One region of the Massilia sp. UYP34 genome, then DNA from elsewhere that is predicted to be linked to it. Evidence: predicted binding sites of a transcription regulator. Region 1 holds the regulator's gene; the other holds the start of a gene.
The links. Region 1 encodes LexA, which represses DNA repair genes until DNA is damaged. Its sites were predicted from a motif close to ACTGTATNNNNATACAGT; they were not measured.
Positions count from the first base shown of each region.

Region 1 (14,331 bases):
AACAATTCGACTCCGACCCTACTTTGCGGGCGGCGAAGTGGTGATGTCAAACAGGCAATTGGCAGCCAGCTACGATTCGACAAGCCGGGCTTGAGCGGCTACACTACCGCCACTTGAAAGATTTGCCGCAAAGGAGAGAACATGAGTTGGTTGGAAAAGCTGCTGCCCCCTCGGATCCAGCGCTCCGATGCCGCTAACCGCAAGACGATGCCGGAAGGCCTCTGGGTCAAGTGTCCGTCGTGCGAGTCGGTGCTGTACCGTTCGGACATCGAGTCCAATCTGCACGTGTGCCCGAAGTGCGACCATCATATGCGCATCCGCGCCCGCGACCGCCTCGACGCCTTGCTCGATGAGGGCGGCCGCTACGATATCGGCCAGGAGACTCTGCCGGTCGATACGCTGAAGTTCAAGGACAGCAAGAAGTATCCGGATCGCCTGAAGTCGGCCATGGACGCCACCGGCGAAACCGATGCGCTGATCGTGCAGGGCGGTTCCATCATGAGCCTGCCGGTCGTCGTCGCCGCGTTCGAATTCGAATTCATGGGCGGCTCGATGGGTTCGGTCGTCGGCGAGCGTTTCGTGCGTGGCGCGCAAGTGGCGCTCGAGCAGAAAGTACCGTTCATCTGCATCACCGCCACCGGCGGCGCCCGCATGCAGGAAGGCCTGCTGTCGCTGATGCAGATGGCCAAGACCACCGCCATGCTGACCAAGCTGTCCGAAAAGAAGCTGCCGTTCATTAGCGTACTGACCGACCCGACCATGGGCGGCGTCTCGGCCTCGTTCGCCTTCATGGGCGACGTCGTGATCGCCGAACCGAAAGCCCTGATCGGCTTCGCCGGCCCGCGCGTGATCGAGAACACCGTGCGCGAGAAATTGCCAGAAGGCTTCCAGCGCGCCGAGTTCCTGGTCACCAAGGGCGCCGTCGACATGATCGTCGACCGCCGCAAGATGCGCGAAGAAATCGCGCGTCTGCTGGCCCTGCTGCAAAACCAGGCGACCGAAGTCCTGGCCTGATAGACACAAGGGCGACTTCGGTCGCCCTTTCAGCTTGCGCGCCCACGCCGGGCAGCCGAGCAGATCGATTGTATTCACATGTCCCCACTTCCCACCACCTTGCCCGCCTGGCTGGCGCTGCTCGAGTCGCGCCATGCCGAAACCCATATCGACATGGGCCTGGACCGCGTGCGCGCCGTCAAGGAGCGCTTGCAACTGGCCTTCGATTGCCCGGTGATCATGGTCGCCGGCACCAATGGCAAGGGCTCTACCTGCGCGATGCTCGAATCGGTGCTGCTGCAGTCCGGCTACCGCGTCGGCCTCTACATCAAGCCGCACTTTCTCGACTTCAACGAGCGCGCCCGCATCAATGGCGAGATGGCGTCCGATGAAGCGCTCGTCGATGCCTTCAACGCGGTCGAGGCCGCCCGCGCCGGCACCGACCTGACGTATTTCGAATTCACCACCCTGGCTATCGCCCACCTGATCTCCCGGAGCGGCGTCGACGTCGCCATCCTCGAAGTCGGCCTGGGCGGACGCCTGGACGCGGTCAACGTCATCGACGCCGACGTGTCGATCGTCACCAGCATCGACATCGACCATACGTCCTACCTGGGCGATACGCGCGAAAAAATCGGCTTCGAGAAGGCCGGCATTTTCCGCCCGGGCAAGCCGGCGATCTGCAGCGACCCGGTGCCGCCGCAATCGCTGATCGAGCATGCCGAGAACATCGGCGCCGACCTGTGGCTGCTCGGCCGCGACTTCAACTACCAGGGCGACCAGCTGCAGTGGAGCTATGGCGGGCGCAGCCAGCGCCGCAACTCGCTGGCCTATCCGGCCCTGCGTGGCGCCAACCAGCTGCTCAACGCCTCGGCCGCGCTGGCCGCGCTCGAGGCGTTGCGCATGCAACTGCCGTGCGGCGCCCAGGAAACCCGCGCGGGCCTGGCCCTGGTCGAACTGCCGGGCCGGTTCCAGGTGCTGCCCGGCCGTCCGACCCAGGTGCTGGACGTCGCCCACAATCCCCATGCCGCCGCCACCCTGGCCCAGAACCTGGGCAATATGGGCTTCCACCGCTTCACGTATGCCGTGTTCGGCATCATGGAAGACAAGGACATCGACGCCGTCATCGCGCCGATGGCCGGCGTGGTCGATCACTGGTGCGTGACCGGACTCGATTCGCCGCGCTCGGCGCAGCCCGAAGCGCTGGCCGCGAAGCTGGGCGCGCTGCGGCCGGCCGGCGCCAGGGACGACGATTTTTCTGTGAGTAATTTCGCAACGCCGGCCGAGGCCTATGCGAATGCGCTGAGCCGGGCAGGGGAGAATGATAGAATTGTGGTCTTTGGCTCTTTCTACACCGTTGCAGGCGTCATGGCGGCCCGTAAATCGAGTCTTCACTGACCTTCTTCACCCTATTACCTGAACCACATGGGCTTGTTCTCGTTCGGCAATAAAAACAAGCAAGAAACTGTCCGGGACAGTGGGCACTTCGTCAAGGACGACGACGCCGCTTATAGCGAGCGCGCCCGTTCCAAGCGCGCCAGCTCGGCGGGCGAGCCGGGCCGCCGCACCAGCCGCGGCGATCCGATCCTGCCCGAGAAGAAGCGCGCCCGGCGCCGCCTCGTCGGCGCCATCGCCCTGGTACTGGCGGCCGTCGTCGCGCTGCCGATGCTGCTCGATTCCGAACCCAAGCCGCTCGCCACCGACATCGCCATCCACATTCCGGACAAGGACAAGGCGGCCCCGCTGCCGGTGCCGTCCGAGCAGGTGGCGCCGTCGGCCAGCGTCGACAGCGACGAAGAGATCATCGAGCCAGGCGCGGCGGCGCCGGCCAGCGGCCCTGCGGCCGACGCTTCCGCAACCGCCGCACCGGTAACGGCCCCGGCGGCCCCGGCGGCCAGCGAACCGCCGCCGATGCGCATGCTGGAGCCGGCCGCGCCGCCGACACCGGCGCCGATGCCCGAGCCGGTGAGGCCAAAGGCCGAATCGAAGCCCGAACCGAAGCCCGAACCCAGGTCGGCGCCGACACCCGAGAAGAAACCCGAGCCAGTGAAAAAACCGGCCGAGACGCATCCGAAGGCCGAGCAGGTCGCCAAGCCCGCGCCGAAGGACGACGCCGCGCGCGCCATGGCCATCCTCGAAGGCAAGGCGGCCGAGCCGCAGAAGGCGCAAGGCCCGGCGCCGCGCTTCGTGGTGCAGGTCGCGGCCCTGGCCAGCCAGGAAAAGGTCACCGAATTGCAGGAGCGCCTGCGCGGCGCCGGCATCGCATCGTTCACCCAGAAGTCGGGCGAGCTGATCCGGGTGCGGATCGGTCCGTTCAGCAAGGAAGAAGCCGAGAAAGTGCGCGCCAGGCTGGGCGGCATTGGCCTGTCCGGCACCATGGTACCGCTCTGACCCTGACCGAACAGCGTGACGATTTTTGATTATCTGGTGCTGTTCGTGCTGATCGCCTCGGTGGTCATCAGCACCCTGCGCGGCCTGGTCAAGGAAATCCTGTCGCTGCTGGGCTGGATCGTCGCCTTCGTGGTGGCCAATGCCTACGGCGCGCAGCTCGCGCCCTTGCTGCCGGAAGTGATTCCCGGCGCCACGGCGCGCCTGATCGTGGCCTTCATCGCGCTGTTCCTGGGCGTGCGTATCCTGATGGGCCTGCTGTCGCTGGCGATCGGGGCTCTGGTGGAAGCCACCGGCCTCTCGCTGGCGGACCGCGGCCTTGGCGGCTTGTTCGGATTGGCGCGCGGCATTGTAATCGTGCTGGCCGGCGTCATATTGTGTGGGATGACGGACATTCCAAAGCAGGCGTTCTGGCAACAGGCGCTGTTGTCGCCGATCGCCGAGACCGGCGCCCGTACCGTCGAGCCCTTCCTGCCCGCTGCCATGGCGCAGCACGTGAATTTTTGACCAGCATTCCTCAGTCGTAGAAATTTTTCTGTAATCAAGCACTCAAGCTTTTAGGAGCACACCATGTGTGGCATCGTCGGCGTCGTCTCTCACTCTCCCGTCAACCAGTTGCTGTATGACGCACTGCTGCTGCTGCAGCACCGCGGCCAGGATGCGGCGGGCATTGCGACCAATCACAGCAGCATGTTCTCGATGTTCAAGGCCAATGGCCTGGTCCGGGACGTGTTCCGCACCCGCAATATGCGTTCGCTGCAGGGCAACACGGGCATCGGCCACTGCCGCTACCCGACCGCCGGCTCGTCGAGCGAGGAAGAAGCGCAGCCGTTCTACGTCAATGCGCCGTTCGGCATCACGCTGGCCCACAACGGCAACCTGACCAACCAGGTCCAGCTCAAGGACGAGCTGTACCGCAACGACCGCCGCCACATCAACACCGATTCCGACTCCGAGGTGCTGCTCAATGTGCTGGCCCACGAAATCCAGGAAGCGGCCGACGGCTTCTCGCTCGACGCCGACGCCGTGTTCAAGGCGGTCGCCGCCGTGCACCGCCGCGTGCGCGGCGCCTACGCCGTGGTGTCGCAGATCGCCGGCCACGGCATGCTCGCTTTCCGCGATCCGTTCGGCATCCGCCCGTTGTGCCTGGGCGTGAACGAGACCGAGCAGGGCGTCGAGTACCTGGTGGCCAGCGAATCGGTCGCGCTGGAAGGCCTGGGCTTTCGCTTCGTGCGCGACATCGCGCCGGGCGAAGCGATCTTCATCGATGAAAACAACCAGCTGCACGAGCGCCAGTGCGCCGAGAATCCGTCGCTCAACCCGTGCGCCTTCGAATTCGTCTACCTGGCCCGTCCGGATTCCGTGATCGACGGCGCCTCGGTGTACGCCACCCGCCTGCGCATGGGCGAGTACCTGGCCGACAAGGTCGGGCGCGAGATCCCGGTCGACGAGATCGACGTCGTGATGCCGATTCCCGATTCCTCGCGCCCGGCCGCGATCCAGCTGGCGTTGAAACTCGGCGTGGAATACCGCGAAGGCTTCATCAAGAACCGCTACATCGGCCGCACCTTCATCATGCCGGGGCAAGGGATGCGCAAGAAGTCGGTGCGCCAGAAACTGAACGCCATCAGCTCCGAGTTCAAGGACAAGAACGTGCTGCTGGTCGACGACTCGATCGTGCGCGGCACCACCAGCCGCGAAATCGTGCAGATGGCGCGCGAAGCGGGCGCGCGCAAGGTGTTCTTCGCCTCGGCCGCGCCGCCGGTGCTGTACCCGAACGTGTACGGCATCGACATGCCGACCCGCGACGAGCTGATCGCCCACGGCCGCACGGTCGAGGAAGTGTGCCGCGAGATCACGGCCGACCGCTTGGTGTACCAGGACGTCGATGCGCTCAAGCGCGCGATCTCGGATGTCAATCCCGAGCTGAAGAATTTCGAGGCATCGTGCTTCGATGGCGTCTATGTCACCGGTGACGTGACCCCCGAGTACCTGGACCGCCAGGAATCGGCGCGCCACAATCCGACGTCGAAGGATGCCGAGGACAAGGTGCGCACCCTGCTCAACCTGAACCCGCCGGTGGCGGCCGAATAAGGCCAGGAAAAACCATGTCGGACAAGCCAAGCTACGGTTTCACCACCACTATATTGCACAACGATCGCCGCAAGACGATCGAGCAGGGTTCGCTGCACAAGCCGGTGCACACCTCGGTCGCCTTCGGCTATGCCGACGCACGCCAGCTGGCATCGGTGTTCCAGGGCAAGGAGCCGGGCTTTCGCTACGGCCGCCAGGGCAACCCGACGGTGTCGGCGCTGGAAGACAAGATCAGCAAGATGGAAGACGGCGTCGCCACACTGTGCTTCGGCACCGGGATGGCGGCGATCGGCGCGCTGTTCCAGGCGCTGCTCAAGGCCGGCGACCACATCGTGTCGTCGAGTTTTCTGTTCGGTAATACCAACAGCCTGTGGCAGACGGTGGCGGGCCAGGGCGTCGACGTTGCCTTCGTCGACGCCACCGACGTGGCCCAGGTGGAAGCGGCGCTGACGCCGGATACCCGCATGGTGTTCGTCGAGACCATCGCCAATCCGCGCACGCAAGTGGCGGACCTGGCCCGCATCGGCGAACTGTGCCGCGCGCGCGGCATCCTGTACGTGGTCGACAACACGATGACCACGCCCTGGCTGTTCCGTCCCAAGGACGTGCATGCGGGCCTGGTGGTCAATTCGTTGACCAAGTCGATCGGCGGCCATGGCATCGCACTGGGCGGCGCGCTGACCGACACGGGCCTGTTCGACTGGGCCGCGTACCCGAACATCGCCCCGAACTTCAGGAAGCAGACGGCAAGTGCGCAGGGTATGGCCCAGCTGCGCGCCAAGGCGCTGCGCGACTTCGGCGCCGCGCTGGGGCCGGAAGCGGCGCACCACATCGCGGTCGGCGCCGAAACGCTGGCCCTGCGCATGGAGCGTACCTGTGCCAACGCGCTGGCCCTGGCGACGATGCTGGAAGCCGACGAGCGCGTCGCCGCCGTCTATTATCCGGGCCTGGCCTCGCATCCGCAGCACGCGATCGTCGCGTCGCTGTTCCGCTCGGGCGGCTCGTTGCTGAGCTTCGAGCTGAAACCAGACATCGACCCGTTCGATGTCCTGAACCGCCTCGAATTGGCGATCCCGGCCTCGAACCTGGGCGACAACCGCACCCTGGTGATTCCGGTCGCGCACACGATCTTCTTTGAAATGGGCCCCGAGCGGCGCGCCAGCATGGGCATCGCCGAAGGCTTGATCCGGGTGTCGGTGGGCATCGAAGACACCGCCGACCTGGTCGGCGACTTCCGCCAGGCGCTGGACGCGTAAAGCCGGGTAAAACTGTCTTGATGCGGCCGGCAACTTGCCGGCCTTGTCACATTCGCGATTGAGCCCAGCCGTAAAACACGGCTATCATGGACCTTTACCAGCCCAGCCTGACGGTATGCCCATGAAACGATTCCTGTCCTGCCTGTCCCTCGCGGTGTTGTGCGCAACCGGCGGCGGCGCCTACGCCGGCGAGCTCGAGGACGCCAACGCCCTGTTCGAGAAAAAAGACTATGCGGGCGCGCTCAAGCTGTACACCAGGCTGGCCAATGCCGGCAATTCACAGGCCCAGCAGCAGCTGGGCCAGATGTACTGGTATGGCGAAGCCGGCGCGGTCGACGAAGCCAGGGCGAAGGAGTGGTTCGAGAAGTCGGCCGCCAAGGGCAACAAGATCGCCGCCGACTCGCTCGTGATCATGCAGCAGCGCGCCCTTCGTCGCGCCGAGATCGATTACTGGATCAAGGGTTACGATGGCGCCGACCTGCAGTCGGGCGAGTACCGCTGCCCGGCGCCGCGCATTCCGGCGGTGTCGAAGATCAACGAAGAGATCGAGCGCGTGAACAAGGCCGTGACCGGCTGGCAGGATTGCTACAACAAGATGGTGACCAACCTGAACGCGCAGTCGCCGCTGACCCGCCGCATCCCGCCCGACGTCGCCAAACTGATGAACAAGCAGGAAACCGAGGCCGCGACCGCCTACCTGGAGGGGGTGCGCCAGAACATCGCCGAGGGAGCGAAAGTCAATTCGAAGATGGTACTGGCCGATTTCGCCGCATGGCGCCGCGCGACCGAAGCGTTCGTGGACCAGCACAATGCGGTGATCAACAAGGCCAAGCAGTAGAGACCGCCCATAAACGTCGTTCCCGCGAAGGCGGGAACCCAAGTCCTCAGCGCCGCCACGATGGATGGACGTGGCCGGCAGCGCATGCGAACCGAGGTTCCCACCTGCGCGGGAACGACGCGCTCACGGAGATGATGTGTATCGAGATCAGTTCCAGCTGCGCATCAACCCCACCGCCAGCCCCTCGAGCGCGAACTCTTCGTCGGGCCTGACTTGGATCACCTTGAAGTCGGGGTTCTCGGGCAACAGTTCGACCAGGTCGCCCGTCTTGCGGTAGCGTTTGACGGTGACTTCCTCGCCCAGGCGGGCGACGACGATCTGGCCGTTCTTGGCGCTGTCGATTTTCTTGACCGCCAGGAAGTCGCCATCCATGATGCCGGCGTCGCGCATCGACCAGCCTTTCACCTTGAGCAGAAAGTCGGGCCGCGCCGCGAACATCGCGGTGTCGACGTTATAGGTCGCTTCGACGTGTTCTTGCGCCAGGATCGGATTGCCGGCGGCGACGCGGCCGACCAGCGGCAGCGACATCAGCGACGGCGGCGGCATGGGAATCTGCTGGGCGCTGGCGCCGACGAGGCGGATGCCGCGCGAGGTGCCCGGCGAAATCTCGATCGCGCCCTTGCGCGCCAGCGCTTGCAGGTGTTCTTCGGCCGCATTGGCCGAGCGAAAGCCCAGTTCGGCCGCGATTTCGGCGCGGGTCGGAGGGAAGCCCGTGTTCTCGATCGCTTCCTTGATCAGGTTCAGGATCTGTTCTTGCCTTGCAGTGAGCTTGAGCATAACTGTGTAATGGTTGCCGTGTGTAAATGCCGTGGTTGGATGCGATGTTGCAGCAACGGGTTGTAGCAGTAGACTGTATTTTTGTACAGTATTCCGTCATACGCAAGGGATATACACGAAAAAGCGCAAAAAAAGCGCGCTCATCGTAAAAAGTACGGATTTTGCAAGCGTAAATGTCGAGTGAGCCTGGCGCCGGCTTAAAGCGCTTGACGGCCATGTTCCCAATTTGCCCATTTCACGCTATACTAGCTGGCTGTTCCCTTCCCACACTCGTCTTGACGCCGAGGTGGGCATTTATGTAAAACGTCCTCAAGGAGTAATGCATGCGTCATTATGAAATCGTTTTTATCGTCCATCCGGACCAGAGCGAGCAAGTCCCGGCGATGATCGAGCGTTACAAGACCACGGTGACCAGCCGCGGCGGTAACATCCATCGCGTGGAAGACTGGGGCCGCCGTCAGATGGCTTACCAGATCCAGAAGCTGCCAAAAGCCCACTACATCTGCCTGAACATCGAGTGCGACAACGAGACCCTGGTCGAGCTGGAAACCGCATTCAAGTTCAATGATGCCGTTCTGCGTCATCTGACCGTCAAGATGAAGAAAGCAGAAACCGCACCGTCGCCGATGATGAAATCGGTGCAGCGCGAAGACGCAGCCAAGAGCCACCGTGCAGAAGCCGCTGCTCCTGCAGCTGCTGCTCCAGCCGCTGCCGCTGCTTAAGATTTTTTCCAGGAATTCGTAACAAGCAGTAGTAGAACCGGGTGAATCAGCTCCAGCTCGTGGCGACCATCGCCGAGCGTGATGTCCTGCGCTACACCCCGGCCGGTGTGCCGATCGTTTCAGCCGTCCTGATGCACAGTTCGCATCAACGAGAGGCAGGGATCGATCGCCTGGTCGAGTTCGAAGTCCCCGCGTTTGCCGCGGGCGAGATTTCGGGCAGGTTTGGCAGCGCCGAGCTCGGCGCCAGCTACCGCTTCGATGGCTTCCTCGCACGGAAAAATCGCAACAGCAAAGCCCTGGTGTTTCACATCATTGATTTCAGTGCCGCCTAGTTCGGCAATTTAGATATACAGGAGCCTCAAATGGCATTCGGTAAAAAGTTCGACAAAAACAAAGCTAAAGAAAAACTCAAGCGCAAGCAGCAGAACCCGCTGTTCAAGCGCAAGAAGTTCTGCCGCTTCACCGCCGCTGGCGTTGAGCAGGTTGACTACAAAGACGTCGACACCCTGAAGGACTTCGTCCAGGAAAACGGCAAGATCATGCCAGCACGTCTGACCGGCACCAAGGCGCACTACCAGCGTCAGGTCGACACCGCCATCAAGCGCGCCCGTTACCTGGCGCTGCTGCCGTACACCGACCTGCACCACGGTTAATCGTCGGTCACGACAGTCAGATATCCTGGAGATAAAACATGCAAGTTATTCTGTTGGAAAAAGTTATCAACGTCGGCAACCTGGGCGACGTCGTCAAAGTCAAGGATGGTTACGCACGTAACTTCCTGATCCCGCAAAAGATGGCCCGCCGCGCTACCGCTGGCGCCGTCGCCGAGTTCGAAGCCAAGCGCGCCGAACTGGAAAAAGCAGCCGCCGAGAAACTGGCAGCCGCCCAAACCCAGGGCGACAAGCTGAGCGGCCTGACCGTCACCATCGGCCAGAAGGCCGGCGTCGACGGCCGTCTGTTCGGTTCGGTCACCAACGCGGACATCGCCGAGGCGCTGACCAAGCAGGGCTTCCCGGTCGAAAAAGCTGCCGTTCGCATGCCGACCGGCCCGCTGAAGACCACCGGCGAATTCCCGGTTGCAGTCGCCCTGCACACCGACGTCGTGTCGGAAATCATCATCGCTGTCGTAGGCGAAGCTGCCTGAGCGAATGCTGGATTGACGTAAAAGCAGTGCACGAAAAAGCCGGGATCTCCCGGCTTTTTTGCTTCTGAAACTCACCAATTATGACAGCCGTGTGACAGGAGAAGGTATAATGCCGCCCATGAACGCAGCACCCTCAGACCCGCAGATCGAAGCCCTGCGCATCCCCCCGCATTCCATCGAAGCAGAGCAATCCGTCATCGGCGGGCTGCTGCGCGATAACGCCGCCTGGGACCGCATCGCCGACTTCATGCATGCGGAAGACTTCTACCGTTACGATCACCGCATCATTTTCGAACAGATGGTCCGCCTGATCAACGCCGGCAAGCCGGCCGACGTGATCACGGTCTATGAAGCCTGCAACCAGCTCGGCAAGGCCGAGGAAGTGGGGGGCTTGCAATACCTGAACGCGATGGCGCAGAACACGCCGTCGGCCGCCAATATCCGCCGCTACGCCGAGATCGTGCGCGACCGCGGCATCCTGCGCCAGCTGATCACCGTCGCCGACGAGATTTCCGGCAATGCCTTCAATCCGCAGGGCAAGGAAGTCAAGCAGATGCTGGACGAGGCGGAGTCAAAAATCTTCGCCATCGCCGAACAGGGCGCCAGGGGCGCCCAGGGCTGGCTCGCGGTGCAGCCGCTGCTGACCCAGGTGGTCGAGCGCATCGACGAACTGTACTCGCGCGAGAACCAGGGCGAGATCACGGGCGTGCCGACCGGATTCATCGACCTCGACCGGATGACCTCCGGCCTGCAGCCGGGCGACCTGGTCATCGTCGCCGGCCGTCCGTCGATGGGCAAGACCGCATTCTCGGTGAACATCGGCGAGAACGTCGCGATCGAGGCCGGCCTGCCGGTCGCCGTGTTCTCGATGGAGATGGGCGGCACCCAGCTGGCCATGCGTATGCTCGGCTCGGTCGGGCAGCTCGACCAGCACCGCCTGCGTACCGGCCGCCTGCACGACGAGGACTGGCCGCGCCTGACGCACGCCATCCAGAAGATGAACGACGCCCAGCTGTACATCGACGAAACGCCCGCGTTGAACCCGATCGAGATGCGCGCGCGGGCCCGCCGCCTGGCGCGCCAGTGCGGCAAGCTCGGCCTGATTATCGTCGACTACCTGCAGTTGATGCAGGGTTCGAAGGCGGGCGACAACCGCGCCTCCGAGATCTCGGAGATCTCGCGCTCGCTCAAGGGCCTGGCCAAAGAGCTGCAGTGCCCCGTGATCGCGCTGTCGCAGCTGAACCGCTCGCTGGAACAACGTCCCAACAAGCGTCCCGTGATGTCCGACCTGCGCGAATCCGGCGCTATCGAGCAGGATGCGGACGTGATCATCTTCCTGTACCGCGACGAAGTCTACAACCCGGATTCGCCGGACAAGGGCACCGCCGAGATCATCATCGGCAAGCAGCGTAATGGCCCGATCGGAGCGATTCGCCTGACCTGGATTGGCCAATACACCAAGTTTGGCAATTACAGCGGCAACCTGTCGGTCTACCAGGGCGACTAAGATTCTACGCCGCATACCGCGGCCGGCGTCACGCCGCATACCAAGCCGTCGCTTTTCCCGGAGCGTCGGCAAATACCGAGAGAAAAACGGAGAAAAATAATGTTTGGACGCTTTTTGCCTAAAGAAGGCAATTTCTTTGAACTGTTCAACCAGCACGCGGCCTTGTGCGTGAAGGGTGCCCATGAAATGGTCGGCCTGATGACCAATTTCGACGATCTGGAAACCCGCACCCATGCGGTCGAAACGATCGAAAAGCAGGCCGACAAGATCACCTACGCCACGGTCGACCTGCTGCACAAGACCTTCATTACTCCCCTTGATCGCGACGACATCCACAAGCTGATCACGCGCATGGACGACATCCTGGACATGATGGAAGACGCGGCCCAGACCGTGTCGCTGTACGACCTGCACGCGGTCACGCCGGAAGCGAAACGCCTGGCCGAGCTGTGCCTGTCGTGCTGCCTGAAGGTGCAGGAAGCGGTGTCGATGCTGCACGATATGGACAACGCGCCGAAGATCGTCGCCATCTGCGAAGAGATCGACCGCTTCGAGTCGGACGCCGACCACGTGATGCGCGCCGCCATGTCCAAGCTGTTCCGCGACGAGCCGGACGTGCGCAACCTGATCAAGATGAAGGCGATCTACGAGATCCTGGAAACCGTGACCGACCGCTGCGAAGACGTGGCCAACATCATCGAAGGCATCATCGTCGAGAACGCGTAAGCGTCGTTCGAGCGGAACAACCATGGATACTCTCAACATCAGCATTTACGTGCTGGGCGGGCTGGTGGTGCTGGCACTCGTCTTCGACTTCATGAACGGCTTCCACGATTCGGCGAACTCGATCGCCACCGTCGTGTCGACCGGCGTCCTGAAGCCGCAGCATGCCGTCGCGATGGCCGCCTTCTTCAACTTCATCGCGATCTTCGTGGTCAACATGAAGGTGGCGCAGACCATCGGCAAGGGCACCATCGACCCGCACATCGTCGATCACTACGTGATCTTCGGCGCCCTGGTCGGCGCCATCACCTGGAACCTGATCACCTGGTACTACGGCATCCCGTCCTCGTCCTCGCACGCCCTGATCGGCGGCCTGGTCGGCGCCGCGGTGGCCAAGGCCGGCACCGGCTCGCTCATTTCCGGCGGCCTGCTCAAGACCGTCGCCTTCATCGTGGTCGCGCCGCTGCTGGGCTTTGCGCTCGGATCGATCATCATGCTGATCGTGGCCTGGGTGTTCGTCAAGGCGACGCCGCGCAAGGTCGACGGCCTGTTCCGGAAGCTCCAGCTGGTCTCGGCCGCGGCCTATTCGCTGGGCCACGGCGGCAACGATGCGCAGAAAACCATGGGCATCATCTGGATGCTGCTGATCGCCGCCGGCTACGTCAGCGCCAGCGACGCCCATCCGCCGGCCTGGGTCATCATCTCGTGCTACGCCGCGATCGCCTTCGGCACGCTGTTCGGCGGCTGGCGCATCGTCAAGACCATGGGCCAGAAGATCACCAAGCTCAAACCGGTGGGCGGCTTCTGCGCCGAGACCGGCGGCGCGATGACGCTCCTGATGTCGAGCGCCTTCGGCATCCCGGTGTCGACCACCCACACCATCACCGGCGCAATCGTCGGCGTGGGCGCCGCGCAGAAGGCCTCGGCCGTGCGCTGGGGCGTGGCCGGCAACATCGTGTGGGCGTGGGTCTTCACCATTCCGGCGTCGGCGTTCATCGCCGCGGTGGCGTGGTGGATCGGCACCCACATCATGTGATGGACGCGTTGAGCGCATGATGCGAAGCGGAGCCGGTGGCGCTAATACCGTCAAGTTAAGCTGCTGAGCTAGCCGTCAAATACGTCGTCCCCGCGCAGGCGGGGACCCAAGTTCTGCAAACGTCGTCGAAACGCTTGCAAGATTGGGTCCCCACCTTCGTGGGGAGTCGTTACTGCCAGTGGCAGTAACGACGTTTTTACGCTAACTCAAGAAGACTTTCGCCTTGCGCGGTCTACCCGAGATCGACTTCCAGCCCCTCGTAGGCCAGGAACACCTGCAAGCCATCGAGCCGCCCCGCGTAGCGCGCCATCACCTCGGCAAACACCGCTTCGAGTTCGTCGTCCCCGCGCGTCGGCTCGTGGTGCGTGCAGTACAGCGCGCGCGCGCCCACCCGCAGCGCCATCTCGAGCGCGCCGTCGAAGGTGCCGTGGCCCCAGCCCCGCCGGGACGGGTATTCCTCGCGCGTATAGGAGCAGTCGACGATCAGGGCGTCCACGCCACGCATGACGGCGTCCATGCTGCGTTCGCGCTCGCGCAGGTGTTCCTCGCAGGCGGCGTGTGCGCCGCTGCCGTCCGGGTGCGGGCAGGGCTCATGGTCGCCGGTGAAGAACAGCGACTTGCCGTTGCAGTCGATGCGGTAGCCTAGGTTGAGCACCGGATGGTTCATCGCCACGTTCGACACCACGGCGTCTTCCAGCGCGATCGGGGTCCCGATCCCGAGCGTGCGGTAGTCGAGGGTGGCGCCCATCTGCGCTTCGCCCACCGGAAAATAGCTGTTCTGCAGCTGGACGTTCATCACGTGCTCGATGCCGTGGCCCGTGGTTTCGTCGTGGGCGCCGTGCAGGCGCACCCG
Region 1 covers NZ_JBWBRF010000003.1:439,544-453,874, reverse strand. The annotation lists gene accD (acetyl-CoA carboxylase, carboxyltransferase subunit beta) at 142-1,014, shown strand; gene folC (bifunctional tetrahydrofolate synthase/dihydrofolate synthase) at 1,093-2,391, shown strand; gene ACZ9AQ_RS08700 (SPOR domain-containing protein) at 2,419-3,384, shown strand; gene ACZ9AQ_RS08695 (CvpA family protein) at 3,400-3,888, shown strand; gene purF (amidophosphoribosyltransferase) at 3,952-5,475, shown strand; gene ACZ9AQ_RS08685 (cystathionine gamma-synthase family protein) at 5,490-6,731, shown strand; gene ACZ9AQ_RS08680 (tetratricopeptide repeat protein) at 6,853-7,569, shown strand; gene lexA (transcriptional repressor LexA) at 7,717-8,346, opposite strand; gene rpsF (30S ribosomal protein S6) at 8,670-9,068, shown strand; gene priB (primosomal replication protein N) at 9,110-9,400, shown strand; gene rpsR (30S ribosomal protein S18) at 9,431-9,721, shown strand; gene rplI (50S ribosomal protein L9) at 9,760-10,212, shown strand; gene ACZ9AQ_RS08650 (replicative DNA helicase) at 10,322-11,719, shown strand; gene ACZ9AQ_RS08645 (DUF47 domain-containing protein) at 11,819-12,445, shown strand; gene ACZ9AQ_RS08640 (inorganic phosphate transporter) at 12,468-13,478, shown strand; gene ACZ9AQ_RS08635 (MBL fold metallo-hydrolase) at 13,711-14,331, opposite strand, start outside.

Region 2 (14,331 bases), on a different contig from region 1:
CTGTGGCCGCGCACGTCCAGGCCAAGCGAGTGCTGCCCCATGACCGCGACGCGCCGCGCCAGCATGGCGCCCACCAGCAACACGCGCACCGGCGCAGCCTGGATGGCCCGGGACTGCCCATCCAGGCCCAGCATCGATTGCAGCTGGTCGCGGTTCAGGCCAGCGAGCACGCCGATCGAATGGCCCTGGTCGACCAGCTGCTTGAGCAGGCCGAGACGCGCCACCTGCTCGGCGGAATAAAGGCGCTGTCCGCGCTCGGAGCGCTGGGCATCCGACAGGCTGTAACGGCGCTCCCATACGCGCAGCGTTTCAACCGGCAAACCCGCCAACCGTGCGGCGGCGCCCGTGCGGTACATGATCCGCTCTTGTCCCGTCTTGACTGAATCCGTCATCGTGCATCCCAACGTTGTATCAATTGATTTTGAAAATGAATGGTGTCACAACTTGCCGCGCATTGCAGCTCCATGCTCAACAGTGCGAGGCCCGAGCGAGCTACCGGTTGGATCGTTTCCATCGGCCCTGCCCAACAAGCCAACTAAACGAACCATGATTGAACCTATTTTATAGGACAAAGACGCTACACACATTAGACCAAATTACAAAATGGCGGTAAATTTATCCCAGATCGGTTCAACTTGAACCATCACAAACCCACTCACGGAGTTGATAATGAAAAAGATCCTGATCGCTTTGCCCCTCGCATTCGCCTTCGCTTCGGCCCAGGCAGCCGATATCGTGGATACCGCCAAGTCGGCCGGCACCTTCAATACCCTGGTCACTGCAGTCCAGGCTGCCGGCCTGACCGACACCCTGAAAGGTCCGGGTCCGTTCACCGTCTTCGCCCCGACCGACGCGGCCTTCGCGAAGATCCCGAAAGCCAAGCTCGACGCCCTGCTGAAAGACAAGGCCGCGCTGTCCAAGGTGCTGACCTACCACGTGGTGCCGGGCAAGGTCATGGCTGCCAACGTCAAGCCTGGCGACGTCAAGACCGTGGAAGGCAGCGCATTCGCGGTGAAAGTCGCGGGCGGCAAGGTCATGGTCGACAACGCCACCGTCACCAAGACCGACATCGCAGCCGACAATGGCGTGATCCATGTGATCGATACGGTCATCATGCCGAAGTAAGCAAGCGCTTCTCCTCGATCGCTTCTCCTCGATCGCTTCTCCTCGAGCGCCTCTCCTCGCCAGGCCGCGCCCCCGTGCTGGCCAGGCCCGCGGCGGGGAACGATGTCAGCTTCATGCTTGAAGACATCGTGGTAAATTGCCGGCTTGCATGCGGCACCCGGCCGCGGCACTGATCGACGAGGATGGAATGACATTTCGCTTGCTGACGATGGTAGCGGCCCTGCTGGCCGCTACCACCGCGACGGCCGCGCCGCGCGGCTTTACCGTGGAAGACCTGGTCAATATGGAGCGGGTGGGCAGCCCGGCCGTGTCGCCGGACGCCACGCGCGTGATCTATACCGTGCGCAGCACGGACATGGAAAAGAACCGCGGCAATACCCAACTGTGGATGGTCGACCTGCGCGCCGCCAAGCCGGCGCCGCAGCGCCTGACCCAGGATGCGTCCAGCAGCAACGACCCGGAATGGTCACCCTCCGGCGACGCCGTCTACTTCCTGTCGGCGCGCTCGGGCTCGTCGCAGGTATGGCGCCAGCCGGTCGCCGGCGGCGAGGCGGTGCAGGTGACGAACCTGCCGCTGGACGTCGACAACTTCCGCCTCGCGCCAGGCGGTGACCGGCTCGCCTTCAGCCTGGCCGTGTTCCGCGACTGCGCCGATCTGGCCTGCACCAGGTCGCGCCTCGATGCCAAAGAGAAGGACAAGGCCAGCGGCAAGGTCTATGACCGCCTGTTCGTGCGTCACTGGGACACCTGGAACGACCACCGCAACGCGGTGCTGTTCTCGGCGCCGCTGGGCGCGGATGGCAAGGTCGGCAGCGAACCGGTCAGCCTGTCCGGCTCGCTCGACGGCGACGTGCCTTCGAAGCCGTTCGGCGACCGCGAGGAATACCGCTTCAGCCCGGACGGCAAGACCATCGTGTTCTCGAGCCGCATCGCCGGCAAGACCGAAGCCTGGTCGACCAACTTCGACCTGTACAGCGTGCCGGCCGCGGGCGGCGCGGCGCCGCGCAACCTGACCCAGGACAATCCGGCCTGGGACACGAAAGGTACTTTCTCGCCTGACGGCCGCACCCTCGCTTACCTGGCCATGGCGCGTCCCGGCTTCGAGGCCGACCGCTACCAGGTCATGCTAATCGACGTGGCCACCGGCGAAAAGCGCAAGCTGGCCGCCGACTGGGACCGTTCGGCCGGCAGCCTGGTCTGGCGCGCGGACGGCAAGGCGCTGATCGTCGATGCCGAAGACATCGGCCAGCACCGCCTGTTCTCGATCGACGTCGCCAGCGGCAAGGTGACGCCGCTGACCGACAAGGGCGCGGTCGGCGCCTATGACCTGCGGCGCGACACGCTGGTCTATACCCACGCCAACCTGCAGTCGGGCGCGCAGCTGTTCTCGATGAAGCTGGGTGGCAAGCCGAAGCAGCTAACCGATGTGAACAGCGAACGTTTGAAAGACGTGCGCTTTGGCGAGTCCGAGCAGTTCTCGTTTGCCGGCGCCAATGGCGAAACCGTCTACGGCTACGTGATGAAGCCATGGAATGCGCAGCCGGGCCAGAAGTATCCGGTCGCCTTCATCGTCCACGGCGGCCCGCAGGGCAGCTTCGGCAACAGCTGGAGCTATCGCTGGAATCCGCAGGTGTACGCCGGCGCGGGCTATGCGGCCGTGTTCATCGACTTCCACGGTTCGACCGGCTATGGCCAGAAGTTCACGGACTCGATCAGCAACGACTGGGGCGGCAAGCCGCTGGTCGACCTGCAGAAGGGTTATGACGCGGCGGTGCAGAAGTTCTCGTGGCTCGACCGTTCACGCGACTGCGCGCTGGGGGCGTCGTACGGCGGCTACATGATGAACTGGATCGCGGGTAACTGGTCGGATGAGTTCAAATGCATCGTGAACCACGACGGCGTGTTCGATACGCGCGGCATGGCGTACTCGACCGAAGAGCAGTGGTTCACCGATTGGGAGAGTGGCGGGCCGTACTTCAAGGTGCCGGAGAACCATGAACGCTTCAACCCGGTTCATCACGTGAACAAGTGGAAGACGCCGATGCTGGTGATCCAGGGCGATCTGGACTTCCGGATTCCTACCGCGCAGGCGCTGGGCACTTTCACTGCGCTGCAGCGCATGGGTGTGGAGAGCAAGCTGCTGGTGTTCCCGGATGAGAACCACTGGGTGCTCAAGCCGGCGAACTCGGTGCAGTGGCATCACACGGTGCTGGGGTGGTTGGATCAGTACTTGAAACCGCAAGCGGCGTCACCTGATCGGCAGTAGAAAAACGAAAGAGAGACCGCCTAGGCGGTCTCTCTTATCGAATGGAGCTAGATCTTTTAACGCTGATTATGGAGCGGCAGGAGCGGCGCAACCGGCTGGCATGTAATCCGTTTCAGCGAAGTTGGTGGCGACGCATGCATAAGTACCATCATCAGCACGATTCAGTGCGATGGTTGGGTTCGTACCCAGGCGGCCAGGCGAGGCGATCGTGCAAGTCAGCGAGCCAACGCCGTCGGCGTCCGGCACAGTTGCTGCGATGGCGGTGCAGTTGCCGGTCGTAGCCGACAGGCCTGCCGCTGCGAGGTATGCGTCAGCGCCAGCCGCTGCGCCATCGACTTCTGGCAGACCTTGCACCACAGCCATTTCGTAGCCAGTTTTACCGCCCGAGATGTCGGCGTAGGCGGCTGCGGCCTTGGCCTTGGCGATGTAGTCCTGGTAGGCCGGGATTGCGACGGCAGCCAGGATACCGATGATCGCGACAACGATCATCAGTTCGATCAGGGTGAAGCCGCCTTCGGCTTTCTTGGTTTGCATTTGCTTGAAGTTCATTTTTCTCTCCAGGGTGGTAGTTCGAAGTTGGGACGACGTATCTTGTACTGCTCAGCTGCTACGCTTTCCTATACGCAAGTGGCGTGCCAGCCCGAAAACAGCAAGAAACGGTCGATTTTATTAATACCGAGATAACAAACCCCTGTCCCACGACAAAAATTGACGCCTCCGGTGACAAAATTTGTCAGTGTCGTAAGGCAATTTTTGTCAGGCGATCAAAATTGGCGGCGCGAAATGAAATCCACAATAAAAACAGGGAGCCGAAGCTCCCCGTTCTAGCTGCCGATCAAGCGCTCGTCAGGATTACAGCATCGCCTTCAGCAGACGCGCCATTTCCGACGGGTTCTTGGTGACAGTGATGCCGCAGGCTTCCATGATTTCCAGCTTGGCTTGCGCGGTATCGGCGCCGCCCGAGATCAGCGCGCCGGCGTGGCCCATGCGCTTGCCCGGAGGCGCGGTGACGCCGGCGATGAAGCCGACGACCGGCTTCTTCATGTTGTCCTTGATCCAGTAAGCGGCGTTCGCCTCGTCCGGACCGCCGATTTCGCCGATCATGATGACCGCGTCGGTATCAGGATCGTCGTTGAACATGCGCATCACGTCGATGTGCTTCAGACCGTTGATCGGGTCGCCGCCGATGCCGACTGCCGACGATTGGCCCAGGCCCAGTGCGGTCAGCTGGCCGACTGCTTCATAGGTCAGGGTGCCCGAACGCGACACGACGCCGATACGGCCCTTGCGGTGGATGTGACCCGGCATGATGCCGATCTTGATTTCGTCAGGGGTGATCAGGCCTGGGCAGTTCGGGCCCAGCAGCAGGGTCTTGGAACCGGCTTTGGCCATGCGATCCTTGATTTCCATCATGTCGCGGACTGGGATGCCTTCGGTGATGCAGATTGCCAGGTCCAGCTCGGCTTCGACGGCTTCCCAAATGGCGGCGGCTGCGCCTGCCGGTGGGACGTAGATGACCGAGACGGTGGCGCCGGTTTCGGCCTTGGCTTCCTTGACCGATGCGTAGATCGGGATGCCCTCGAAATCTTCACCGGCTTTCTTCGGGTTCACGCCTGCGACGAAGGCTTCCTTGCCGTTCGCGTAGTCGCGGCACATACGGGTGTGGAACTGGCCGGTCTTGCCGGTGATACCTTGGGTGATGACTTTGGTGTCTTTGTTGATCAGAATCGACATTTTTATATCCTTAGCGAATTAGGCTTTACCAGCGGCAGCGGCAACGACCGACTTCGCTGCGTCTTCCATCGTGTCTGCGGCGATGATTGGCAGACCCGAGTCAGCCAGCATCTTCTTGCCCAGGTCTTCGTTGGTGCCCTTCATGCGCACGACCAGCGGCACTTGCAGCGACACGGCTTTCGATGCGGTGATCACGCCTTCGGCGATGACGTCGCAACGCATGATGCCGCCGAAGATGTTGACCAGGATGGCCTTCAGTTCCGGGTTCTTCAGCATGATCTTGAATGCTTCGGTCACTTTCTCGGCCGTAGCACCACCGCCCACGTCCAGGAAGTTGGCCGGCTCGCCGCCGAACAGCTTGATGGTGTCCATGGTGGCCATGGCCAGGCCGGCGCCGTTCACCAGGCAGCCGATGTTGCCGTCGAGCGAAATGTAGGCCAGGTCGAACTTCGACGCTTCGACTTCGGCTGGATCTTCTTCGTCCAGGTCGCGGTAGGCGACGATCTCTGGGTGACGGAACAGCGCGTTGGCGTCGAAGTTGAATTTCGCGTCCAGGGCGATGATCTTGCCCGAGCCGGTGACGATCAGCGGGTTGATTTCGGCCAGCGATGCGTCGGTTTCCCAGTAGGCTTTGTACAGGCCTTGCAGGTTGGCTCGCACGTCGGCGATCGAGCCTTCCGGCACGCCGATCTTGGCGGCGACAGCGTCGGCGTCGGCGTCGGTCAGGCCGACGGCCGGATCGATCACGACGTTGTGGATTTTCTCAGGGTTGCTGTGCGCGACTTCTTCGATGTCCATGCCGCCTTCCGACGAGGCCATCAGCACGACCTTCTGGGTCACGCGGTCGGTAACCAGCGAGATGTACAGTTCCTGCTTGATGTCGGCGCCTTCTTCGATCATCAGGCGACGCACTTTCTGGCCTTCCGGGCCGGTCTGGTGCGTCACCAGCTGCATGCCCATGATCTGGTCGGCGTATTCCTTGACCTGTTCCAGCGACTTGGCGACCTTGACGCCACCACCCTTGCCACGGCCACCAGCGTGGATCTGGGCCTTGACCACCCAGACCGGACCGCCCAGCTCCTCGGCGGCCTTGACAGCCTCTTCCACCGACATGCACGGAATGCCGCGCGGAACGGTCACTCCGAATTTTCGGAGGATCTCTTTGCCCTGGTACTCATGGATCTTCATGCTGGCTTCCCTTCTTCTATTACTGAATTAGAAATACGGTTGGACTACAAAAATAAAAACGACGAACGCTAACCCGAGACGGCCTTGATCGACCAGCGTGGGTAGTATTTGGCCACGGCAGGGCCGTCGCTTTGCAGGGCATGGCAACGGTCGAGCTCAAATGGACGGTCGGTCGACGAGCCGCCGAGCCCACCTGGGGCATCGACATTGTCGTCAGCAAAGGCTTGCAAGGCTGCGGTCGGCAGCACCTGGGCCAATTCGGTCAGATGGGTGCAGCCGAGCACGCCGGATAGGCGGTCTTTCAGATGCAACCGGAAATGGTTCACGAGCGAGAGCCCGATCAACTTCTTGTAGGCAGGGCCGATGGTATCGCAGTAGCCCGGATACGGGACGGCATCGGATGCGGCTTCGGCATCGACGATGTTCAGGTCGCGGTCGATGGTCACGCGCAGCTTGAGGTCGTGCACCGGCATGCCGCCGGGCCGTTCGCCGGAAGCAAGCGCGATAGTACGCGTCTTCACATCGCGGATGCTGGCATCGAGGTCCCACAAGCCATCGTCGCGCGCGAACGCTTCGACTGTGATGGCGCGCGTATGCCGGAGCGAGCGCGATACGGGAGGTGACAAAGGCATAAATACCAGTGCCGTCGAAACGGCGGTTAGTGATGCAGCCGGTGTGCTTCTTGCACGTTGCCGCAGCTTCTGCGACAACAACCGCTCATGCGGCGCTGCTTAAACCCGCAAAGTTTAGCACAGCGTCCACAGCGGCGCATGGGAAAGAAAGGTCGGTAAGGGATACTACGGGGAGATGAAGGGACTTCACGGAAACATGACGGCGCGTTGACCGCTTATATTATTCGCCTGTCGATAATGAACATTGCCGCCCCATTCACGGCGTGAATGAAAGATATGTCGTTAGGATAGGATCAGCCGCTGGCCGGATGACCAGACGACAAAAAGCGCCAGCGTGCAGCGCCATCACCCGTTGAGGAATATGCTTTTAAGCATATCGGGAATGGCGCTCCACGCTGGCGCCTAGAGCGATCATGCCGATGGACCGACATCCATCAGCTTCCATCGAATTCATCGTCCGCAGGGCTACCCTGCATCGCCACCCGCGCCGCACGCTGGGAAAAGCCGCGCTGCAACAAGAAGCGCATCTGCTTGGCGCGCATCGCCGCGTCGGTGGCGACGGCGCCGAACTTGCGCTGCCAGACTTCGGTGGCGCGCGCGGTCTCGCTGTCGGACAGCCCGGCCTTGATCTCGACCAGCGCATCGCCGGTGACGCCATGGCTTTGCAGCTCCGCCACCACGCGGCTGTTGCCGTAGCGGCTGGCCTTACGGTTGATCAGGGACTCGGCGAAACGTTCCTGCGACAGCCAGTTATTCTTTTCAAGAAAATCCAGCAGGGCGTCGACGTCTTCGTCTTCCTGGGCATACTTGGCCAGCTTGCGCCGCAACTCGAACCGGCTGTGCTCGCGCTGCGACAGGTAACGCAGCGCGCGCCCCTTGAGGCTCAGTACCGGCGCTGGCATCGGGACACCCTCATCGACAACATGGCGTGGGCGGACGTGGAGCAGACACCCAAGGCGCCAGCCTGCCACGCCGCCCTCGCCAGGCGATTACTCACCGACTGCCTGCAGCTTCGGCTTGTCGTCGCCACCGGCTGCCGCCGGCGGCAGTTCGCGCACGCCCAGGGCGGCACGGACCTTGTTCTCGATCTCACGCGCCAGGGCTGGGCGATCCACCAGGAACTGACGGGCATTGTCCTTGCCCTGGCCGATGCGCTCGCCGTTATAGCTGTACCACGAGCCCGACTTCTCGACGATCTTGTTGTCGGCGCCCAGGTCCAGGATTTCGCCTTCGCGCGAGGTGCCTGCTCCGTACAGGATGTCGAAGTGGGCTTCCTTGAACGGCGGCGCGATCTTGTTCTTGACGACCTTGACCTTGGTTTCGTTACCGATCACTTCGTCGCCCGACTTGATCGAACCGGTGCGACGGATGTCCAGGCGCACGGAGGCGTAGAACTTCAGTGCGTTACCGCCGGTGGTGGTCTCCGGGCTGCCGAACATGACGCCGATCTTCATGCGGATCTGGTTAATGAAGATCACCAGCGTGTTGGTGCGGTTGATCGAACCGGTCAGCTTGCGCAGCGCTTGCGACATCAGGCGCGCCTGCAGGCCCGGCAGCGAATCGCCCATGTCGCCTTCGATCTCGGCGCGCGGGGTCAGTGCCGCCACCGAGTCGATGACCACCAGGTCGACGCTGCCCGAGCGCACCAGCGCGTCGGTGATTTCGAGCGCCTGTTCGCCGGTATCCGGCTGCGAGATCAGCAGCTCGCTCAGGTTGATGCCCAGTTTTTGGGCATAGGTCACGTCAAGCGCGTGCTCGGCGTCGATGAAGGCGCAGGTGCCACCCAGCTTTTGCATCTGGGCGATGGTTTGCAGGGTCAGGGTGGTTTTACCCGACGATTCCGGACCGTAGATCTCGACGATACGGCCGCGCGGCAGGCCGCCGACGCCCAGGGCGATGTCGAGGCCCAGCGAGCCCGTGGAAACAGTCTGCACTTCCTCGACCGGCGCGTTGGCGTCCATGCGCATGACCGAGCCCTTGCCGAACTGCTTTTCGATCTGCGCCAGGGCGGCTGCCAGCGCTTTGCCTTTTTCAGAGGCGTTCAATGCGGTTTTTTTGTCGTCCATGGTGTACTTTCAATCGTGGAGTAGGCAAGGTGTGGGCGCGCACGCGCACTTCAAGAGCCACTACTGTATAAAAATCCAGTGGTTTTTGCAAGCACTAAAACGTGGTCGTCTTGCCAATAAAATGATCAAGGCTCGCATTGTTGTGACAAATCAAACACAATACGGGCCTGAGTTTGTCTAACGCGATAACCGAGGTGTCCCCATGCGAATTCTGCTCGCCGAAGATGATAGCGTACTTGCCGATGGGCTGACGCGATCCCTGCGCCAGTCCGGCTACGCCATCGATTACGTCAAGAACGGGCAGGATGCCGATACCGCCCTTTCCACCCAAGAATTCGACCTGCTCATCCTCGACCTCGGCCTGCCGAAGATGTCGGGACTCGAAGTGCTGCGCCGCCTGCGCGCCCGCGCCTCGCTGCTGCCGGTTCTGATCCTCACCGCCGCCGATTCCGTCGAGCAGCGGGTGGAAGGCCTCGACCTGGGCGCCGACGACTACATGGCCAAGCCGTTCGCCCTGTCCGAACTCGAGGCGCGGGTGCGCGCCCTCACCCGCCGCGGCGCCGGCGGCGGCCCGACCGTGGTGCGCCACGGCCCGCTGGTCTACGACCAGGTGGGCCGCAGCGCCTACATCAACGACCAGATGCTCGACCTGTCGGCGCGCGAGCTGGGCCTGCTCGAGGTGCTGCTGGCGCGCACCGGCCGCCTGGTATCCAAAGAACAATTGGTTGACCATTTGTGCGAATGGGGCGAAGAAGTCTCGAACAACGCGATCGAGGTGTACGTGCACCGCCTGCGCAAGAAGATCGAAGTCGGCGGCGTGCGCATCGCCACCGTGCGCGGCCTTGGCTACTGCCTCGAGAAATTCTCCGAGGCCGCCGCCGCCGCGCCTTCGGCGGAACGCGCCGCCGCAACGCCAACGGCCACGCCAACGGCAACGGCAACGGCAACCGTCGCCGACAGGTGAACGAACGCGACGCCGATTTCACGGCCGGGCCGGCACAAGGCCCGGCATACGGGGCGGCTTCCGCCCCGGCCGCGGCGGCCGAGCCGACCTACGTCCCGCCGAATCCCGAGCCCGACGAAAACATCCGGCACTCGCTGTTCGGCGAGATCCTCGACTGGATGCTGGCCCCGCTCCTGCTGCTGTGGCCGATGAGCATCGCCATCACCTATCTGGTCGCCAAGTCGATCGCCAACCAGCCCTTCGACGACGCACTCGAAGACCGGGTCACGGTGCTGGGCCAGCAGATCCGCAGCGTGGGCGGCAAGGCCGCCGGCCAGCTGCATCCGTCCGGCCGCGACATCCTGCGCGCCGACGACGTCGACAGCGTCTATTACCTGCTGGCCGGACCCGACGGCGAGCTGCTGGACGGCGACCGCGACCTGCCGCGTCCGCGGATGGACGCGGCCGACGAGCATGCGCGCGCCGGCGCCGTCGAGTTCCGCAACGACAGCATCCACGGCACCCCGATCCGGGTCGCCTACACCTACGTCAACCTCGACCCATTGCATGAACGTTCCCTGCAGCCGCCGCTCGAACCGCCGCTGGCCCTGGTGCAGGTGGCCGAGACGCTCGATAAACGGGCGCACCTGGCCGGCGAGATCATCAAGGGCGTGATCCTGCCCCAGTTCATCATCCTGCCGGTGATCCTGGCCCTGGTGTGGTTCGCGCTGTCGCGCGGCCTGACCCCGCTGGCCGAGCTGCAGCAGCGCATCCGCGCGCGGCCCCAGGACGACCTGTCGCCGATCGATCCGCGCCAGGTGCCCGAAGAAATCTCGCCGCTGGTCGGCTCCTTCAACGACATGCTCGAGCGCCTGGGCGAATCGATGGCGATGCAGAAGCGCTTCATCGCCGACGCCGCGCACCAGATGAAGACCCCGCTGGCCGGCATGCGCATGCAGTCCGAGCTGGCCCTGCGCCAGCTCGATCCGGCCGAGATCCACCGCTCGCTGGAACAGCTGGCCAAGAGTTCGGAATCGGCCACGCGCCTGGTGAACCAGTTGCTGGCGCTGGCGCGCGCCGAGAACCAGCCGCAGGCCGGCCTGGCCTTCGCCGAGATCGACCTGCCGCGCCTGGCCCGCGAGACGGTGCAGGACTGGGTGCAAGCCTCGTTCGCGGGCGAGATCGACCTGGGCTTCGAGCCGCCGGCCGCCGGCGACGGCCCGGTCGTCATCGCCGGCCAGCCGCTGATGCTGCGCGAACTGCTGTCGAACCTGATCGACAATGCGCTGCGCTACACGCCGGCCGGCGGCAGCGTCACGGTGCGCGTGCGGCGCGACGGCGAGCGGGCGCTGCTCGAGGTCGAGGACACCGGCCCCGGCATCGCCCCCAATGAGCGCGAGCGCGTGTTCGAGCGCTTCTACCGCATCCTGGGCAGCAATACCCAGGGCAGCGGCCTGGGCCTGGCGATCGTGCGCGAAATCGCGCAGCAGCACGGCGCCGAGATCGACATCTTCAACAACCCGCGCAGCCAGTCCCGGCGCTTCCCGGGCAGCCTGTTCCGCCTGACCTTCCCTCCCCCGCTCCATGAACCCGATGCCGCCCCTTGACCCCCACCATGACGCCGCGGCGCGGCGCCGCGCCGTGCACTGGGAACGCACCCGCAGGATGACCCTGCTGCTGCTGGCGCTGTGGCTGGCGACCAGCTTCGGCACCGTGTTCTTCGCGCGCGAGCTGGCGCGCTTCGAGGTGTTCGGCTGGCCGCTGTCGTTCTACATGGCGGCGCAGGGCGCGTCGCTGGTGTCGCTGGCCATCATCGGCTTTTATGCCTGGCGCATGCGCCGGCTGGACCGCGACGCCGCGGCCAATACTGCGGCCAATACCGCGGCCGACGCCGGGGATGGGCCACGATGAGCGGCAAGCCACCCTATTTCAGCAAGCTGGCGCGCTACTACCTGTGGTACACCGGCAGCTTCGCGCTGTTCCTGGTCGCCGTCGCCCTGCTCGAGCAGGAAGGCATGCCGCGCCTGTGGATCGGCCACCTGTTCATGTTCGCCACCATCGCCCTGTACGCGATCATCGGCGTGATCTGCCGCACCTCGAGCGTCACCGAATACTATGTCGCCGGGCGGCGCGTGCCGGCCATGTTCAACGGCATGGCCACCGCCGCCGACTGGATCTCGGCGGCCAGCTTCATCAGCCTGGCCGGCGGCCTTTATCTGCAGGGCTTCGACGGCCTGGCCTTCATCATGGGCTGGACCGGCGGCTTCGTGCTGGTCGCGCTGCTGATCGCGCCCTACCTGCGCAAGTTTGCGCAGTACACCGTGCCCGACTTCCTGGCGGCGCGCTACGGCGGCGGCGCCGGCGGGCGCGGCGGTCCGGTGCGCGCGGTCGCGGTCGGCGCCACCATCCTGGTCTCGTTCACCTACGTGGTGGCGCAGATCTATGCGGTCGGCCTGATCGCCTCGCGCTTCACCGGGGTCGACTTCTCGGTCGGGATCTTCCTGGGCCTGGCGAGCATCCTCGTGTGCTCGTTCCTGGGCGGGATGCGCGCCATCACCTGGACCCAGGTGGCGCAGTACATCATCCTGCTGGTGGCCTTTTTGATTCCGACCATGTGGCTGTCGGCCAAGCATGCCGACAACCCGATTCCCGCGGTGGCCTATGGCTCGCTGCTGCCCAAGCTGAGCGCGCGCGAAGCCGAGCTGGCGCGCGACCCGCGCGAGGAGCAGGTGCGCGCCGAGTTCCGCCGCCGGGCCGACGAATACGCGGCGCGGCTGGGCGCGCTGCCCGAATCGTGGGAGACGGGCAAGCTGGAGGCCCAGCGCCAGCTGGCGGCGGCGCGCGCGCGCAATGCCTCGCTCAGCGAGGTGCGCCAGGCCGAGCGCGCGCTGGCCACCTACCCCAATTCGGTGGAAGAGGCGCGCTCGCAATGGAGCGAGCGGCGCGACGCCAACCTGGCGCGCGCCCGGCCGCCCGAGCCGCACGCCGAACCCTTCCCCGGCGCCACGCAGGAAGAGTCGGACGGGCGCCGCAACAACTTCCTGGCGGTGGTGTTCTGCCTGATGTTCGGCACCGCGGCGCTGCCCCACATCCTGATGCGGGCCTACACCACGCCGTCGGTCAACGACACCCGGGTCTCGGTGTTCTGGACCCTGTTCTTCATCCTGCTGGTGTACCTGACGATTCCGGCGCTGGCGGTGCTGGCCAAGTACGATATCTATACCTCGCTGGTGGGGAGCGATTTCTCGGCGCTGCCCACCTGGATCTCGTACTGGGCCAACGTGGACAAGGCCAATCCCCTGGTGAGCGTGGCCGACATCAACGGCGACGGCATCGTGCAGCTGGCCGAATTCGCGATCGACGCCGACGTGCTGGTGCTGGCCACGCCCGAGATCGGCGGCCTGCCCTACGTGATCGCGGGCCTGGTCGCGGCCGGCGGCCTGGCGGCGGCGCTGTCGACCGCCGACGGCCTGCTGCTGGCGATTTCCAATGCGCTCTCGCACGACGTCTACTACAAGATGGTCAATCCGGGCGCCTCGACCCAGAAGCGGGTGACGATTTCCAAGCTGCTGCTGCTGGCGGTGGCCTTCATCGCCGCCTACGTGGCCTCGCAAAAGCCGGCCGACATCCTCTCGCTGGTAGCGGCGGCGTTCTCCCTGGCTGGCTCCACCTTGTTCCCCGTGCTGGTGCTGGGCGTATTCTGGAAGCGCGCCAACCACCAGGGGGCGATCGCCGGCATGCTCGCCGGCTTCGCGGTCTGCCTGTATTACATGCTGCGCGCCAGCCCGGCGCTGGGCGGCAGCCTGGATGCCGCCTGGTTCGGCATCCTGCCGGCGGCGGCCGGCGTGTTCGGAGTGCCGGCCGGGATGCTCACGGTCGTGGCGGTGAGCCTGCTCACCGCGCCGCCCAGCCGCGGCAGCGAAGGCATGGTCGACTACATCCGGGCGCCGGAGTAGCCGGGCGTGGGTGGAGCAGCCGGCTGCCTCCCGTGAAAATTGATGAGATTTCCGACGTTCGATGAGTGTTAGGCTCTGTCTCGCCGACGCCGGCAATCTAACAACGATCTCTTCACGGAAAATCCATGCACGTTCTTACCCGCGCCGGACACGCCGCGCTTGCCGCATTGGTCCTGTGCTGCGCGCCGGCCGCCCTGGCCCAGACGCCGGCCCCCACCGCGCCACCGCCGATCTCCGCCTTCTTCGCCAACGCCGCCTTCGGCGGCGCCAAGCTGTCGCCCGACGCCCGTCACCTGGCGGCGCGCTCCAGTGCCAAGGGCCAGCGCGATTTCCTGGTGGTGGTCGACCTGCAGAACAACAGCGGCAAGATCGTGGCCTCGTACAACGACGCCGACGTCGGCGATTTCGAATGGGTCAACAA
Region 2 covers NZ_JBWBRF010000004.1:311,217-325,547, forward strand. The annotation lists gene ACZ9AQ_RS10215 (MerR family transcriptional regulator) at 1-392, opposite strand, end outside; gene ACZ9AQ_RS10220 (fasciclin domain-containing protein) at 670-1,125, shown strand; gene ACZ9AQ_RS10225 (S9 family peptidase) at 1,313-3,391, shown strand; gene ACZ9AQ_RS10230 (pilin) at 3,458-3,940, opposite strand; gene sucD (succinate--CoA ligase subunit alpha) at 4,244-5,125, opposite strand; gene sucC (ADP-forming succinate--CoA ligase subunit beta) at 5,144-6,313, opposite strand; gene ACZ9AQ_RS10245 (DUF2889 domain-containing protein) at 6,382-6,945, opposite strand; gene recX (recombination regulator RecX) at 7,380-7,847, opposite strand; gene recA (recombinase RecA) at 7,935-9,011, opposite strand; gene ACZ9AQ_RS10260 (response regulator) at 9,214-9,975, shown strand; gene ACZ9AQ_RS10265 (sensor histidine kinase) at 9,972-11,561, shown strand; gene ACZ9AQ_RS10270 (DUF4212 domain-containing protein) at 11,539-11,865, shown strand; gene ACZ9AQ_RS10275 (sodium:solute symporter family protein) at 11,862-13,910, shown strand; gene ACZ9AQ_RS10280 (S9 family peptidase) at 14,036-14,331, shown strand, end outside.
Region 2: a site for LexA is predicted at 9,074-9,091, ahead of recA (recombinase RecA). Genes of this name have one in related genera too.